DNA from 3 places in the Streptomyces sp. NPDC088706 genome. Region 3 is predicted to be linked to each of the others. Evidence: riboswitches for the same ligand, from Rfam matches in the RefSeq annotation. Region 3 holds a riboswitch; each other region holds the start of a gene.
The links. Region 3 has a riboswitch for thiamine pyrophosphate ahead of thiC (phosphomethylpyrimidine synthase ThiC). Riboswitches for the same ligand answer to the same signal wherever they lie in the genome.
Positions count from the first base shown of each region.

Region 1: another riboswitch for thiamine pyrophosphate. It lies ahead of ACIQAK_RS26730 (thiamine ABC transporter substrate-binding protein); the one in region 3 lies ahead of thiC (phosphomethylpyrimidine synthase ThiC).
Region 2: another riboswitch for thiamine pyrophosphate. It lies ahead of thiO (glycine oxidase ThiO); the one in region 3 lies ahead of thiC (phosphomethylpyrimidine synthase ThiC).

Region 1 covers NZ_JBIVLW010000015.1:60,018-65,090, reverse strand. Annotated here, with positions in the region: gene ACIQAK_RS26740 (ABC transporter ATP-binding protein) at 1-104, opposite strand, end outside; gene ACIQAK_RS26735 (iron ABC transporter permease) at 110-1,723, opposite strand; gene ACIQAK_RS26730 (thiamine ABC transporter substrate-binding protein) at 1,777-2,877, opposite strand; TPP riboswitch at 2,960-3,076, opposite strand; gene rlmN (23S rRNA (adenine(2503)-C(2))-methyltransferase RlmN) at 3,142-4,248, opposite strand; gene ACIQAK_RS26720 (phosphatidate cytidylyltransferase) at 4,349-5,073, opposite strand, start outside.
Region 2 covers NZ_JBIVLW010000001.1:322,713-327,785, reverse strand. Annotated here, with positions in the region: gene pknB (Stk1 family PASTA domain-containing Ser/Thr kinase) at 1-986, opposite strand, end outside; gene ACIQAK_RS01510 (thiazole synthase) at 1,090-1,884, opposite strand; gene thiS (sulfur carrier protein ThiS) at 1,887-2,099, opposite strand; gene thiO (glycine oxidase ThiO) at 2,096-3,304, opposite strand; TPP riboswitch at 3,302-3,414, opposite strand; gene ACIQAK_RS01495 (hypothetical protein) at 3,478-3,819, shown strand; gene ACIQAK_RS01490 (FAD-dependent oxidoreductase) at 3,849-5,073, shown strand, end outside.
Region 3 covers NZ_JBIVLW010000003.1:496,838-501,910, forward strand. Annotated here, with positions in the region: gene ACIQAK_RS11720 (helix-turn-helix domain-containing protein) at 97-867, shown strand; gene ACIQAK_RS11725 (SsgA family sporulation/cell division regulator) at 969-1,406, shown strand; gene ACIQAK_RS11730 (YibE/F family protein) at 1,426-2,766, opposite strand; TPP riboswitch at 2,837-2,970, shown strand; gene thiC (phosphomethylpyrimidine synthase ThiC) at 2,963-4,783, shown strand.

The sequences.
Region 1 (5,073 bases), on a different contig from region 3:
GGGCCGAGCAGGCAGACGATCCGGTGGTCGGCGACCTCCAGGTCGACGGCGTCGAGGGCGGCCCGCTGCCCGAACCGTACGGTGGCCGCCTGCAAGCTCAGCATGTCGTTCAGAACTCCCCGGATCGGTCGGTACGGATGCGTTCGAGGAGCAGCAGCGAGGCCGCGCACACCAGCATCAGGATCGTGCTGAGGGCCATCGCCTGCCCGTAGTTGAGCTCCCCGGACCGACCCAGCAGCCGGGCGACCGCGACCGGCAGGGTCGGGTTGTCGGGCCGGGCGATGAAGACGGTGGCGCCGAACTCCCCGAGCGACACGGCGAACGCGAACCCGGCCGCGACCAGCACCGCCCGGCGCACCAGCGGCAGATCGACCTCGCGCCAGGCCCGCAGCGGTGAGGCCCCCAGCACGGCGGCGGCCTCGCGCAGCCGGTCGTCCACCGCACGGAGTACGGGGAGCATGGTCCGTACGACGAAGGGGACGCCCACCAGCGCCTGGGCCAGCGGGACCAGGATCCAGGAGGTCCGCAGGTCCAGCGGCGGCTTGTCCAGGGTGATCAGGAAGCCGAAGCCGACGGTGACGGCGGAGACCCCGAGCGGCAGCATCAGCAGCGCGTCGAATCCGCGTACCAGCGGCCCCGCCCGCCGGGTCAGGGCTGCCGCCGCGAGACCGCCGACGACCAGGGCGATGAGGGTGGCGACGAACGCGTATCGCAGTGAGTTGCCGACCGCCTCCAGCGGCGGCACCAAGAAGGTCGAGCCGCTGCCCCCGGCCGTCTGGAGTGCCCTGTAGTAGCCGAGGCCGTGACCTCCCGGCCCGTCGAACGACCGCTCCACCAGCACCCCGAGCGGCAGCAGGATCAGCGGCAGCGCGGTGAACAGCACCCCGCCGAGCAGCGCCCACTGTCCGGCGCCGCGCGGCCGGCGGGAGGTCTGCGCCGGGTCGACGAGCTTCAGCGCCCGCTCCCGGCGGCGTACGGTCACGGCGTGCAGGGCGAGGATCGCGCCGACCGCCGCGAACTGGACCATGGTCAGCACGGCGGCCGTCGGCAGGTCGAGCAGTTGGGCGGTCTGGCGGTAGACCTCCACCTCCAGGGTGGAGTAGCCCGGGCCGCCGAGGATCTGCACGACACCGAACGAGGTGAACGTGAACAGGAAGACCATCAGTGCGGCGGCGGCCACCGCCGGAGCGAGCGCGGGCAGCGTCACCCGCCGCCAGGCGGCGAACCGTCCGGCGCCGAGCACCCGGGCGGCCTCCTCCTGGCGCGGGTCCAGCTGCGACCAGAGGCCGCCCACCGTCCGTACGACCACGGCGTAGTTGAAGAAGACGTGCGCCAGCAGGATCGCCCACACGGTGGTGTCGAGCCGCAGCCCCCACAGCTCGTCCAGGAAGCCGCCGCGCCCGAGCAGCGCCAGGAACGCGGTGCCGACGACGACCGTGGGCAGCACGAAGGGCACGGTGACGACCGCGCGCAGCACCTGCTTCCCGGGGAAGTCGAAGCGGGCGAAGACATACGCGCCGGGCAGGGCGATCAGCAGGGTGAGCGCGGTGGAGGCGAGGGCCTGCCAGGTGGTGAACCAGAGGACGTCGAGGATGTCCGGGCGGATCAGCACCTCGCCGATCCGCCCGAACTGCCACCGGCCCGCCACCTTCAGCCCACGGCCGACGATCGCGGTCACGGGGTAGCCGAAGAAGAGGGCGAAGAACGCGACGGGCACGGCCATCAGGCCGAGCCGTACCGCCGCCCCGCGCCGCCCTCCCCCGCCGGCGGTACCGGCTACTTCACGGCGAGCGAGTGCCACGACCGGACCCACTGCTCACGGTTGGCGGCGATCTTGTCCGGCGCCACCGTGGCCGGCTTGTCGACACTCTCGCCGAACTCGGTGAAGATCGCCGGGAGCTTCGCGTCCGTGACGACCGGGTTCACGAACATGTTCAGCGGCACGTCCTCCTGGAACGGCTTGCTGATCAGGAAGTCCAGCAGCGCCTTGCCGCCCTCCTCGTTCTTCGCGCCGTCCAGCAGTCCGGCGTACTCGGTCTGCCGGAAGCAGGTCCCGGTGGAGACGCCGGTGGGGGCCTCCTCGGGCCGCGGGTCGGCGTAGAGGACCTCGACGGGCGGGCTGGAGGCGTAGGAGACGACGAGCGGCCGGTCCGCCTTGGCCTTCCTGCCGCCGGCGGAGCCGGAGAACTCCTCGCTGTAGGCCTGCTCCCAGCTGTCGACCACCTTGACGCCGTTGGCCTTGAGCTTCTTCCAGTACGCCTCGTAGCCGTCCTCGCCCTGGGTGGCGACGGTGCCGAGGAGGAAGCCGAGGCCGGGCGAGGAGCTCGCCGCGTTCTCGGTGACGAGGAGGTTCTTGTACGCGGGCTTCAGCAGGTCCTCGAAGGTCTGCGGCGGCGCGAGTTTCTTGTCGGCGAAGTACTTCTTGTCGTAGTTGACGCAGATGTCGCCGGTGTCGACGGGCGTGACGCGGTGCTTGTCGTCCTGCTCGGTGCCCTCCGCGACCCGGTCCAGGCCCTTGGCCTCGTACGCGGTGAAGAGGCCGTTGTCGAGGGCGCGGGAGAGCAGGGTGTTGTCGACGCCGAAGAAGACGTCGCCGCGCGGGGAGCCCTTGGTCAGGATCTCCTGGTTGAGGGCGGCGCCGGCGTCGCCGCTCTTGAGGAGCTTGACGGTGTAGCCGCTCTCCTTGGTGAACCGCTTCAGCACCGCTGGCGAGGCGTTGAAGGAGTCGTGGGTGACCAGGGTGACGGTCCTGGAGCCGCTGCCCTTGGACGCGCCGGACCCGGCCGAGCTGTCGCCCGAGCCGCCGCAGCCCGCGAGGACGGTGACGCCGAGCGCCGCCGCGAGCGCGGTCGAGGCGTACTTCTTGGTGGTGTTCATGTGATTCCTCCTGGAGGTGACCAGGAAGAGACGCGGCCCTGCCCGCCGCCGGGTCGTACCGGAAGCGGGCAGGGCGCAACAGCTTGAGTAAGGTCCGAACTTCCTACCCGGAATGACCCGGGCGAGGTTCAGAGGGTCTGCGGCCGACCTGTCCTCGGTGCCGCACTCTCAGCGCTGTGGCGCTCCCCTGTCGGAATATGAAGTTGATTTCGCGCCCAGGCTACACCGGCGGTTTTCGGCCGGGTGCCGTGAGGCCGTCCGCACTCAGCGCTCGGAGGCCGCCAGCTGCCCGCAGGCCCCGTCGATCTCCTGGCCGCGGGTGTCCCGGACGGTGACGGGCACGCCGTGGGCCGCGATGGCCTCGACGAACGCCTTCTCGTCCTCGGGCCGCGAGGCTGTCCACTTGGAGCCGGGCGTGGGGTTGAGCGGGATCAGGTTGACGTGCACCCGCTTGCCCTTGAGCAGCCGGCCGAGCAGGTCGCCGCGCCAGGCCTGGTCGTTGATGTCCCGGATCAGGGCGTACTCGATGGAGATGCGGCGGCCGGACTTCTCCGCGTACTCCCAGGCGGCGTCCAGCACCTCGCGCACGTTCCACCGGGTGTTGACGGGGACCAGGGTGTCGCGCAGCTCGTCGTCCGGGGCGTGCAGCGAGACGGCCAGGCGGCACTTGAAGCCCTCGTCCGCGAAGCGCAGCATCGCCGGGACGAGCCCGACGGTGGAGACGGTGATCCCGCGCTGGGAGAGGCCGAGACCGTCCGGCTCGGGGTCGGTGAGCCGGCGGATCGCTCCGACGACGCGGTTGTAGTTGGCGAGCGGCTCGCCCATGCCCATGAAGACGATGTTGGAGAGCCGGGCAGGACCGCCGGGCACCTCGCCGTCGCGCAGGGCCCGCATGCCGTCGACGATCTGGTGCACGATCTCGGCGGTGGACAGATTGCGGTCGAGCCCGGCCTGCCCGGTGGCGCAGAAGGGGCAGTTCATCCCGCAGCCGGCCTGGGAGGAGATGCACATCGTGACGCGCTCGGGGTAGCGCATCAGGACGGACTCGACGAGCGTCCCGTCGTGCAGCTTCCACAGCGTCTTACGGGTGGTGTCGTCGTCGCAGCTGATGTGGCGGACCACGGACATCAGGTCGGGGAACAGCGCCTCGGCGAGCTTCTCCCGGGACCCGGCGGGAATGTTGGTCCACTGCGCCGGGTCGTGCGCGTACCGCGCGAAGTAGTGCTGCGAGAGCTGCTGGGCGCGGAACGGCTTCTCGCCGGTCGCGGCGACCGCTTCCTTGCGCTCGGCGGGCGTGAGGTCGGCGAGGTGCCGCGGCGGCTTCTTGGCTCCGCGGGGCGCGACGAAAGTGAGTTCTCCGGGCTTAGGCATGGTTCATCCAGTGTCGCAGACAGACGGGTGAGGGCCCGCCGCCCTGTGGACGACGGACCCTCACTCGTAGAACGTGCAGGTGGGACGGGTGCGTACGGGCTCAGCCGGAGCCGACGAACAGCACCAGCAGGAGCCAGACCACCGGCGCGGTCGGCAGCAGCGAGTCCAGCCGGTCCATGATGCCGCCGTGGCCGGGGAGCAGGGTGCCCATGTCCTTGATCCCGAGGTCCCGCTTGATCATCGACTCGCCCAGGTCGCCGAGGGTGGCACTGACGGCGACCGCGAGACCGAGCAGCAGCCCCTGCCACCAGGCGCCGCCGTCGATCAGGAACTCCATGCACAGCGCGCCGCCGACCATGGCGAAGGAAACGGCACCGAGCAGACCCTCGCGGGTCTTGCCGGGGCTGATGCGCGGCGCGAGCTTGTGGGTGCCGAAGCGCCAGCCGACCGCGTACGCCCCGGTGTCGCTGACGACGGTGAGGACGAGGAAGACCAGGACCCGCCACCGCCCGTCGTCCGCCGCCAGCATCAGGGCGACGAAGGTGGCGAGGAACGGGACGTAGAACGCGGCGAAGACGCCGGCGGTGACGTCCTTGAGGTACCCCTCCGGCGGTTCGGTCATCCGCCAGACCAGCACCGCCAGGGCGGTCAGGGCCATGGCGACCCAGGCGCCCTCCGCGCCCCGCGCGTAACCGGCGACGACCATCGCGGCCCCGCCCACCGCCAGCGGGACGAGGGGCGCCTTGATGCCCTTCTGCTCCCGCAGCCGGGAGGTGAGCTCCCGGAGGCCGACCACGACGGCGAGGGCGACCACGCCGACGAAGA
Region 2 (5,073 bases), on a different contig from region 3:
GGAACCTCCAGGCGACTGGTGCGGTGCACGCCACCGGCGTCGCCGTCCGCCGGAAGGGCCCGCGGGATGACGCTCGTACGGTCCTGAGCGCCGTCGTGGGTGTCCGACAGCGCCTGCGGCGGTACGGCGTCCAGCTCGGCGTCGGTCAGCGTGGCGCGGGCCTCCAGAGCCTCGGCCAGCAGCAGCACCGCGTCGTGCGGGCGCACCTCGGGAGTGCGGGCGGTCGCGCTCGCCACCAGGCTGTCCAGCGCGACCGGGAGCCCCGGCACGACGGCGGACGGGGCCGGGACGTCGGTGCTGAGGTGCTGGTAGATGACCTGGGCGGCGTTCTCGCCGGTGTGCGGCTTGGCGCCGGTCAGCATCTCGTACAGCACGACCCCGCAGGCGTACACGTCACTGCGGGTGTCGGCCGTGCCGTGCTCGATCTGCTCGGGCGCCAGGTACGAGACCGTGCCCAGTAGCGAACCGGTGGTGTCGGTGGCCGTGCCGACCGCCCTGACCAGGCCGAAGTCGGCGACCTTGACCCGCCCGTCGTCCCCTATCAGCACGTTCTCCGGCTTCATGTCGCGGTGCACGAACCCGGCCCGGTGGGCCGCGCCGAGCGCGGCGAGGACCGGCTCCAGGATGTCCAGCGCGGCCCGGGGCTGGAGCGCGCCGCGCTCGCGCAGGACGTCGCGCAGGGTGCAGCCCGCCACGTACTCCATGGCGAGGTAGACGTACGCGCCCTGGGCGCCCTGGTCGAAGACCGCGACCACATTGGGGTGGGCGAGCCGGGCCACCGACTTGGCCTCACGGATGAACCGCTCGACGAAGGCGGCGTCGACGGCGAGCGCCGGGTGCATCACCTTGAGGGCGAGCACCCGGTCCAGGCGGATGTCCACGGCCCGGTAGACCGTGGCCATCCCGCCGACGGCGATGCGCGCCTCAATGCGATACCGGCCGTCGAGCAGCTGCCCGACGAGAGGGTCCTGGAGGGTCGTGTCCACCCGGAGAGTCTACGAGCCGCCACCGACACCCCGGACGGGCCGGGGCACTCCCGGAGCCGTTCCAGGACCGATCCGTGACACGGCACACTCCCCGGCGGGAGTGTCAGAACGCCGGGCGCTCGGGGTCGAGCGCCGCCCGCCCGTCCACCGGCGAGGAGGCCTCGGCGAAGTGCCGGCGCGGAATGCGGCCCGCCCGGTACGCCAGACGTCCGCCGTCCACCGCGTGCCGCATCGCGGCGGCCATCAGCTCCGGCTCCTGGGCCCGGGTCACCGCCGATGCGAGCATCACAGCCGCGCACCCCAGCTCCATCGCCAGCGCCGCGTCCGACGCGGTCCCGGCCCCCGCGTCCAGGATCACCGGCACCCCGGCCCGCTCCACGATCAGCTCGAAGTTGTGCGGGTTGCGGATGCCGAGCCCGGAGCCGATGGGGGAGCCGAGCGGCATGATCGCCGCGCACCCCACGTCCTCCAGCTTCCGGGCGAGGACCGGGTCGTCGTTGGTGTACGGCAGCACGGTGAACCCGTCGTCGACCAGGATCTCGGCCGCGTCCAGCAGCTCGATCGGGTCCGGCAGCAGCGTCCGCTCGTCGGCCACCACCTCCAGCTTGACCCAGTCGGTCCCGAGCGCCTCCCGGGCCAGCCGCGCGGTCAGCACCGCCTCGCCCGCGGTGAAGCAGCCCGCCGTGTTCGGCAGCACCTGGATGGAGAGCCGCTCCAGCACGGAGAGGACCGAGCCCTGCACGGTCGGGTCGAGCCGGCGCATGGCGACCGTGGTCAGCTCGGTCCCCGATGCGATCAGGGAGCGTTCCAGCACCTCCAGGCTCGGCGCGCCGCCGGTGCCCATGATCAGCCGCGATCCGAAGGTGGCGGGCCCCAGGGTGAAGACGTCGTCGGACACGGTCAGCCTCCCTGTACGGCGGTCAGGACCTCGACGCGGTCACCCTCGCCGAGCGTGGTGGCGGCCCACCGGCCGCGCGGCACGACACATTCGTTGACCGCGGCGGCGACCCCGGACGGCGCGGCGGTCAGGGTGGCGACGAGGCGGTCCAGCGGGGTGCCCGCGTCGAGGGTGCGCGGCTCCCCGTTCACCGAGACGGATACGGACGGGCTCATGCGGGCTGCTCCTGGAGTACGGGGGCGGCGACGGCGGACGCGAACCGGCCCGGGGCGAAGGGGCGGGCCACCTCGGGCAGCTCGCCGGTGGTCAGCACCTCGGCCATCGCGTCACCGGTGACGGGCGTCAGCAGGACGCCGTTGCGGTGGTGGCCGGTGGCGAGGAGGAGACCGGGCAGGGCGGTCGGGCCGAGCAGGGGTGCGTTGTCGGGCGACGCGGGGCGCAGACCGGCCCGGGTCTCGGTGAGCGGCAGCTCGGTGATGCCGGGTACCAGCTCATGGGCGTCGCGCAGCAGCTCGTACACCCCGCCGGCGGTGACCGTGGTGTCCCAGCCCATCTCCTCGCTGGTGGCACCGATGACCAGCTCGCCGTTCTCGCGCGGTACGAGGTAGAGGTGGCCGCCCCGGACCACGGCGCGCACGGTCCGGCTGAGGAAGGGGGCGTACGCCGGTGGCACGGTCAGCCGCAGGACCTGGCCCTTGACCGGGCGGACCGGCGGCACGGCCTCCTCCGGCAGCCCCGCGAGCCGGCCGCTGAGGCTGCCCGCCGCGAGGACGACCTGGTCGGCCTTGAGCTTCGTACCGCCTTCGAGTACGGCTCCGGCCGCCCGGCCCCCGGCGACGGTGAGCCGCTCGGCCGGGGCCCGGTGGAAGGCGACCCCCGCCCGCTCGCAGGCGGCCAGCAGCGCGGCGGCGAGCCGGCGCGGGTCCACCTGGTGGTCGCCGTCGACCCGCAGCCCGCCCCGCACGCCCGGCGCCAGCATCGGCTCCAGGCGTCGGCACTCACGGCCGCTGAGCCAGACCGACTCCAGGCCCGAACGCTCCTGGAGGGCGTGCAGCTCCCGCAGATGGGCGCGGTCGTCGGAGTCCAGCGCGACGGCCAGCGTGCCGCAGGTACGGAAACCGGTCTCCCGGCCGCTCGCCGCCTCCAGCTCCGCGACGAACTCCGGATAGCGGGCGGCGGAGGCGAGGTTGAGGCCGAGCAACATCTCCTCGCCGTAGTGCAGTTCGGTGACGGCGGCCAGCATGCCCGCCGCGACCTGGGCGGCCCCGCCGCCCGGATCGGGATCGGCCACGGTGACGGCCAGCCCGCGCTGGGCCGCCCGCCACGCGGTGACCAGGCCGATGACGCCGCCCCCGATGACGAGGACGTCGGATCCTGAGCTTCCCCCCGGGATTCCGGAGGCTTTCCCCGAGACGCGCATGGGTGTCCAGCCCCTCCCTTCGCCGGCATGACCCGGATCAGGTTCGTACGGTCGGAGGCGCTCCAGCCTCCCTCTCAGCCCGGTGCGTCCGGGCTCCCGCGAGTGTTCTACCGTGGCCAGCCTAGACCCACTCGCCCACGGCCGGTAAGCGGCCGGTCAAGGGAGCAGCCACCGTGGCCCGTTCACTCGACGGACTCGTCCTCTCGCCCGTCGCCGACCAGGCCCCCGGCCAGGTGGGCACCCGTACCCGCTTCACGTACCACGAGCGGGGCGGCCGGATCTGGGCCGAGTACGCGGGCGGTGACGTCGTCCGCGGTCATCTCGTCGGCACCCGCGAGGGGGACGCGCTCGACTTCCGCTACGTCCAGCTCAAGCAGGACGGGACGACCTCCTGCGGCCACTGCCTCTCCACCGTCGTCGATCTCGCGGACGGCCGGGTGCGGCTGGAGGAGCGCTGGGCGTGGGAGTCCCAGGAGGGCAGCGGGACGAGCGTGGTGGAGGAAGTACCCGCCTGACGCTGCGTCAGATGAATAGACTGGTACACGTGAGCGAGCAGACGGAACACCACGCGGCGCGGCAGCGGACACGGAACGTCGTGGTCGTCGGAGCGGGCATGGCGGGCGTACAGACCGCCGTCGCCCTGCGGGAAGCCGGCTTCACCGGCCCCGTCACACTGATCGGCGCCGAACCCCACCAGCCCTACGACCGGCCGCCCCTGTCCAAGGCGGTGCTGCTGGGCAAGGCCGAGGACTCCGCCTTCGACGTCGACTTCGAGGCGCTGGACATCACGCTCCGCCTCGGCCTGGACGTCACCGCCCTGCGCGCCGCCGACCACGTACTGGACACGGCGGGCGGCCCCGTCCCCTACGACGTCCTGGTCCTGGCGACCGGCGCCGAGCCCATCGCCCTGCCCGGCACCGAAGGCGTCCCCGGCGTCCATCTGCTGCGCACCCTCGACGACGCCGCCCGGCTGCGGCCCGTCCTGGAGCGGCAGCATGACGTGGTCGTCGTCGGGGCGGGGTGGATCGGCGCCGAGTTCGCCACCGCCGCCCGCGCCGCCGGCTGCGCGGTCACCGTCGCCGAGGCCGCCGCCCGCCCGCTGGCCGGCACCCTGCCCGCCGAGGTCGCCGCCCCGATGGCCGGCTGGTACGCGGAGAGCGGCGCCGAACTCCTCACCGGCGTCCGGGTCGAGCGGGTCGGGGAGGGTGCGGTCGCCCTCGCGGACGGCCGCACCCTGCCCGCCGGGGCCGTCGTCGTCGGCATCGGTGCCCGCCCCGCCACCGGCTGGCTCGCCGGCTCCGGCGTCGAACGCGGCCCGGACGGCTCGATCACCGCCGACAGCGCGCTGCGCACCTCCCTGCCCGATGTGTACGCGGTCGGGGACTGCGCCTCCTTCCCCTCCGCCCGCTACGGCGAACGCCTGCTGATCCACCACTGGGACAACGCCCTCCAGGGCCCGCGGACCGCGGCCGCCGCGATCCTCGCCGCCGAGAGCGGTGCGCCGCTCCCCGTCCACGACCCCGTCCCCTACTTCTGGTCCGAGCAGTTCGGCCGCTTCGTGCAGTACGCCGGCCACCACGCCCACGCCGACACCCTGCTGTGGCGCGGCGACGGCGCCGAGTCCGCCTGGTCGGTGTGCTGGCTCAAGGCCGGGGCCCTGGTCGCCGTCCTCGCGGTGGGCCGCCCCCGTGACCTCGCCCAGGGCCGCAAGCTCATCGAATCCGGAGCCGTGCTCGACCCCGACCGGGTCGCCGACCCCGCCGTACCGC
Region 3 (5,073 bases):
GGTGTGGACGACGGTCCGGTCGTTGGTGCGGCAGGCCCGTGGGGGCGGCCTCCACGGGAGGGCTGAGGGCCCGTCACCATGCCCTGGGGGTGACCTTTGACCACGGCATCGAGCACCGCTGTCCCGACGTTGATCGGTTCGGTTCAGCGGGCGTTGAGGCTGCTGGAGGCTGTGGGCACCCATCGGGACGGGGCGCCCGCCAAGCAGCTCGCACGTGAGGCGGGCCTACCGCTGCCGACCGCGTACCACCTGCTGCGCACCCTCACTCATGAGGGCTATCTCCGCCGGGAGAACGGTGTCTTCCTCTTCGGCGAGGCCGCCGAGAACCTGACCGCGGCCCAGGGCCCCAGAAGCCGCCCCGCCACCGTCACCGACTCCCTCGCGCACTGGCGGGACGTCATCGGGGTCCCGGTGTACTGCGCTGTCTACCGGGACGGTGAGATCGAGCTCATCGGGGTCGCGGACGCCCCCGACACCCCCGCGGTGGACGAGTGGGCCTCCTTCCGGGAGACCGGCCACGCGCACGCGATCGGGCAGTGCCTTCTCGGCCAGCTCGACGAGAAGGACCGCGAGGACCACCTCGACCGGCACCCCGTTCGGCCCCTTACCCGTTACTCAGTGCGAGATCGAGCGGCACTTCTGGAGCGGCTGCGGACGTTGCGGCGGGGTGAACCGGTCATCGAACGCCAGGAGTACGCACTGGGGACCGTCTGCGCCGCCATTCCCGTCACGGCCGGTGCCACCATTGCGGCCATGGCCATTTCCGTACCCCTGGACCGGGAGGAACGGTTGCTGCCCGCAGTCGAACAGCTACGTGGCGAAGTGGCGAGCCTCTTGCGTTCGTTCGTGTTCTCTATCAGTATCTGAAAAATCACTCCTTGTGATCTGCTATCGCGTGCACCACGATGGCGTCAATAGGGCCATAGGGGATCATTCCTGGCCAGTTTCATCTACTGCGGGGTTGAACGATGCGCGAGTCGGTTCAAGCAGAGGTCATGATGAGCTTCCTCGTCTCCGAGGAGCTCTCCTTCCGTATTCCGGTGGAGCTCCGGTACGAGGTGGCTGATCCCTATGCCATCCGGATGACGTTCCATCTGCCCGGCGATGCCCCTGTGACCTGGGCATTCGGCCGCGAGCTGCTGCTGGACGGGATCAACAGCCCCAGTGGCGACGGCGATGTGCACATCGGGCCGACGGAGCCCGAGGGCCTCGGCGATGTGCACATCCGCCTCCAGGTGGGCGCGGACCGCGCGCTGTTCAGAGCCGGCACGGCACCGCTGGTGGCGTTCCTCGACCGGACCGACAAGCTGGTGCCCCTCGGTCAGGAGCACACGCTGGGTGACTTCGACGGCAACCTGGAGGAGGCGCTCGGCCGCATCCTCGCCGAGGAACAGAACGCGGGCTGAGCGCCCGTACCTCCCCGCCTCACGCCTTACGGCGGCGGCCCCTGCCGGTCCGCGCGGGGGCGGCGGCCGTGGATGAGGAGGTGCCGGTCCCCGGGCGGTCCGCGGAGACCACCAGTGCGGCGAGCACCGTCGTCACCGGCACCGACGCGACCAGACCGATCGAACCGACCAGCGTCCGGACGATCTCCTCGGCGACCAACTCGCTGTTGGCCACCGTCCCCACGTTGCTCTGGGCGATGGAGAAGAGCAGCAGCAGCGGCAGCGCCGCGCCCGCGTACGCCAGCACCAGGGTGTTCACGACCGAGGCGATGTGGTCCCGTCCGATGCGGATACCTGCCCGGTACAGCCCGCGCCAACCCATCCGCGGGTCCGCCTGATGCAGTTCCCAGACGGCGGAGGTCTGGGTGACCGTCACATCGTCGAGCACCCCGAGCGATCCGATGATGACACCGGCCAGCAGCAGACCGCTCATGTCGATGTCCGGGTACAGCCCGTGGATGAGGCCGGTGTTGTCGTCGGTGTTGCCGCTCAGGTCCGCCCAGCCGATGAACAGGGAGCCCAGCAGCCCGATCAGCAGCAGGGAGATCAGCGTGCCGATGACCGCTACGGAGGTGCGCGCGGTCACCCCGTGGCACATGTAGAGCGCCGCCAGCATGATGGCGCTGGCCCCGATCACCGCCACCACCAGCGGATTCGAGCCCTGCAGGATCGCCGGCAGGATGAACAGCGTCAGTACGGCGAACGAGACGGCCAGCGCCACCAGCGCCATCACCCCGCGCAGCCGGCCCACCGCGACCACCGCCAGGGCGAAGATCGCGGCCAGCAGCGTCATCGGGATCTTCCGGTTCACATCGGTGACGGAGTACTGGAGGTCGCGGGGCGCGTCGGGGGCGTAGGCCACGACCACGCCCTGGCCCTCGCGTAGTTGGCGGGGCGCGTCCGGCTGGACCACCTCGACGAACCTGCGGCCCTTGTCGTCACCGCTGGTCACTTCGACGGTCGCCTTCGCGCACTCCCCTTCCTCCTCGTCCACGGCTTCCCGGCCCGGGGGGGTGGAGGTGTCACCGGTCGGCGGGACCTGCGCGGCGTTGACGTCGGCGCAGTCGACCTTGACGACCTGGACCACCTTGCCGTCCTGGGTCTGCCGGTCGAATCCGACACCGGTGCGCTCGTGGTCGGGGGCGCCACCGGGCCAGAACGCGATCAGGCCGACGACGACCGCCGTGGCGAACGGGATCAGTACCGCGGCGATGACCTTGCGCAGGTGCTGGGAGACCGGGGCGGCGGGCCCGTGGCTGTGCGTGTGGCCGTGGGGGTGGTCCTGGGGCGGGGGTGCGGGGTCACTTTGGGGGGAGGTCACGGGGCGATCATCGCAAGAACGGGAGGGCCCTCTGGTCAGCTCGCCGGAAAGGACGCTAGCGTGGAGGCACCTTTGCACACGCGGGAGCTCGGAGCACCGGGCTGAGAGGGCGCTGACCGCCGTACATCTGTACGGAACACGCTGCGCCGACCGCCGAACCTGTTACCGGGTAATGCCGGCGTAGGGAGTAGGTCTCATGACCACAGCGGACGCACGCACGCCTGCCTCGAAACAGAACGACGGAACGCCGAACGGCACGACGCCGGGCGACGGGACCCCGAAGGACGAGGCCGGGAAGTCCATCGGTTGGCACAAGGGGTACGTCCAGGGCTCACGCCCGGACCTCCGGGTGCCGGTCCGACAGGTGCACCTGACCAACGGCAAGGACGTGACGCTGTACGACACGTCGGGGCCGTACACCGATCCCTCCATCGACACCGATGTCCGCCGCGGCCTCGCGCCCCTGCGGGAGAACTGGATCATCGCCCGCGGCGACACCGAGGAGTACGCGGGCCGCCCGGCCCGCCCCGAGGACGACGGGCTCAAGCACACCTCGCCGCGCGGCGGGCTGCGCAACCTGGACGCCGTCTTCCCCGGCCGGCCGCGCCAGCCGCGCCGCAGCCGCGACGGACGCCCCGTCACCCAGCTCGCGTACGCCCGGCGGGGTGAGATCACCCCGGAGATGGAATACGTCGCGATCCGGGAGAACGTCGAGGCCGAGGTCGTCCGCGAGGAGATCGCGGCGGGTCGCGCCGTGCTGCCGGCCAACGTCAACCACCCCGAGATCGAGCCGATGATCATCGGCAAGCGGTTCCTGGTGAAGGTCAACGCCAACATCGGCAACTCGGCCGTCACCTCCTCCATCGAGGAGGAGGTGGACAAGATGACCTGGGCGACCAAATGGGGCGCCGACACGGTCATGGACCTGTCCACCGGCCGCAACATCCACACCACCCGTGAGTGGGTGCTGCGCAACTCCCCCGTACCGATCGGCACCGTCCCGCTGTACCAGGCGCTGGAAAAGGTGGACGGCCGGGCCGAGGAGCTGACCTGGGAGATCTACAAGGACACCGTCATCGAGCAGGCCGAACAGGGCGTGGACTACATGACGGTGCACGCCGGAGTGCGCCTGCCGTACGTCCCACTGACGGCCCGTCGCAAGACCGGTATCGTCTCGCGCGGCGGCTCGATCATGGCGGCCTGGTGCCTGGCGCACCACAAGGAGTCGTTCCTCTACGAGCGCTTCGAGGAGCTCTGCGAGATCCTCGCGGCGTACGACGTCACCTACTCCCTCGGTGACGGGCTGCGCCCCGGTTCGATCGCCGACGCCAACGACGAGGCGCAGTTCGCCGAGCTGCGCACGCTGGGCGAGCTGAACACGATCGCCAAGCGGTTCGGCGTCCAGACCATGATCGAGGGCCCCGGGCACGTCCCGATGCACAAGATCAAGGAGAACATCGACCTCCAGCAGGAGATCTGCGAGGAGGCGCCGTTCTACACGCTCGGCCCGCTGACCACGGACGTCGCGCCCGCCTACGACCACATCACCTCGGGCATCGGCGCCGCGATGATCGCCTGGTGGGGCACGGCGATGCTCTGCTACGTCACGCCCAAGGAGCACCTGGGGCTGCCCAACCGGGACGACGTGAAGACGGGCGTGATCACCTACAAGATCGCCGCCCACGCGGCCGACCTCGCCAAGGGGCACCCGGGCGCGCAGGAGTGGGACGACGCGCTCTCCGACGCTCGGTTCGAGTTCCGGTGGGAGGACCAGTTCAACCTGGCCCTCGACCCGGACACGGCCCGGGAGTTCCACGACGAGACGCTGCCCGCCGAGCCGGCGAAGACGGCGCACTTCTGCTCCATGTGCGGGCCGAAGTTCTGCTCGATGAAGATCTCCCAGGACATCCGCCGCCAGCACGGCGGTTCACAGGAGGAGATCGAGGAGGGCATGGCCGAGAAGTCGAAGGAGTTCGCGGCCGCCGGCAACCGCGTCTACCTGCCGATCGCCGACTAGCCTCTGCGGCCCGATCGCCGTCCCCGACACCCCCGGCGGTGTCGGGGACGGCTGCCGTTCCAGCCTCTTGACCGATTGACGTGAGGCCAACGGGCTTCCCTTATGGGCGCCTTGCGGCCTTGATGATCATCTGGTGTGGTTGCGGGCCTTGTTAGGCGACAGTATGGACACAGTCGTGCGGCAGCTGGATGTACGTTTCGCAGCTGCGTCAACTGAGCTTGACCCGCTCCTTATCTGTGGCTTACTTTCCGGCTTGCTTGGCTGAAATTGGTGGCCCTCGCACGGGGGGC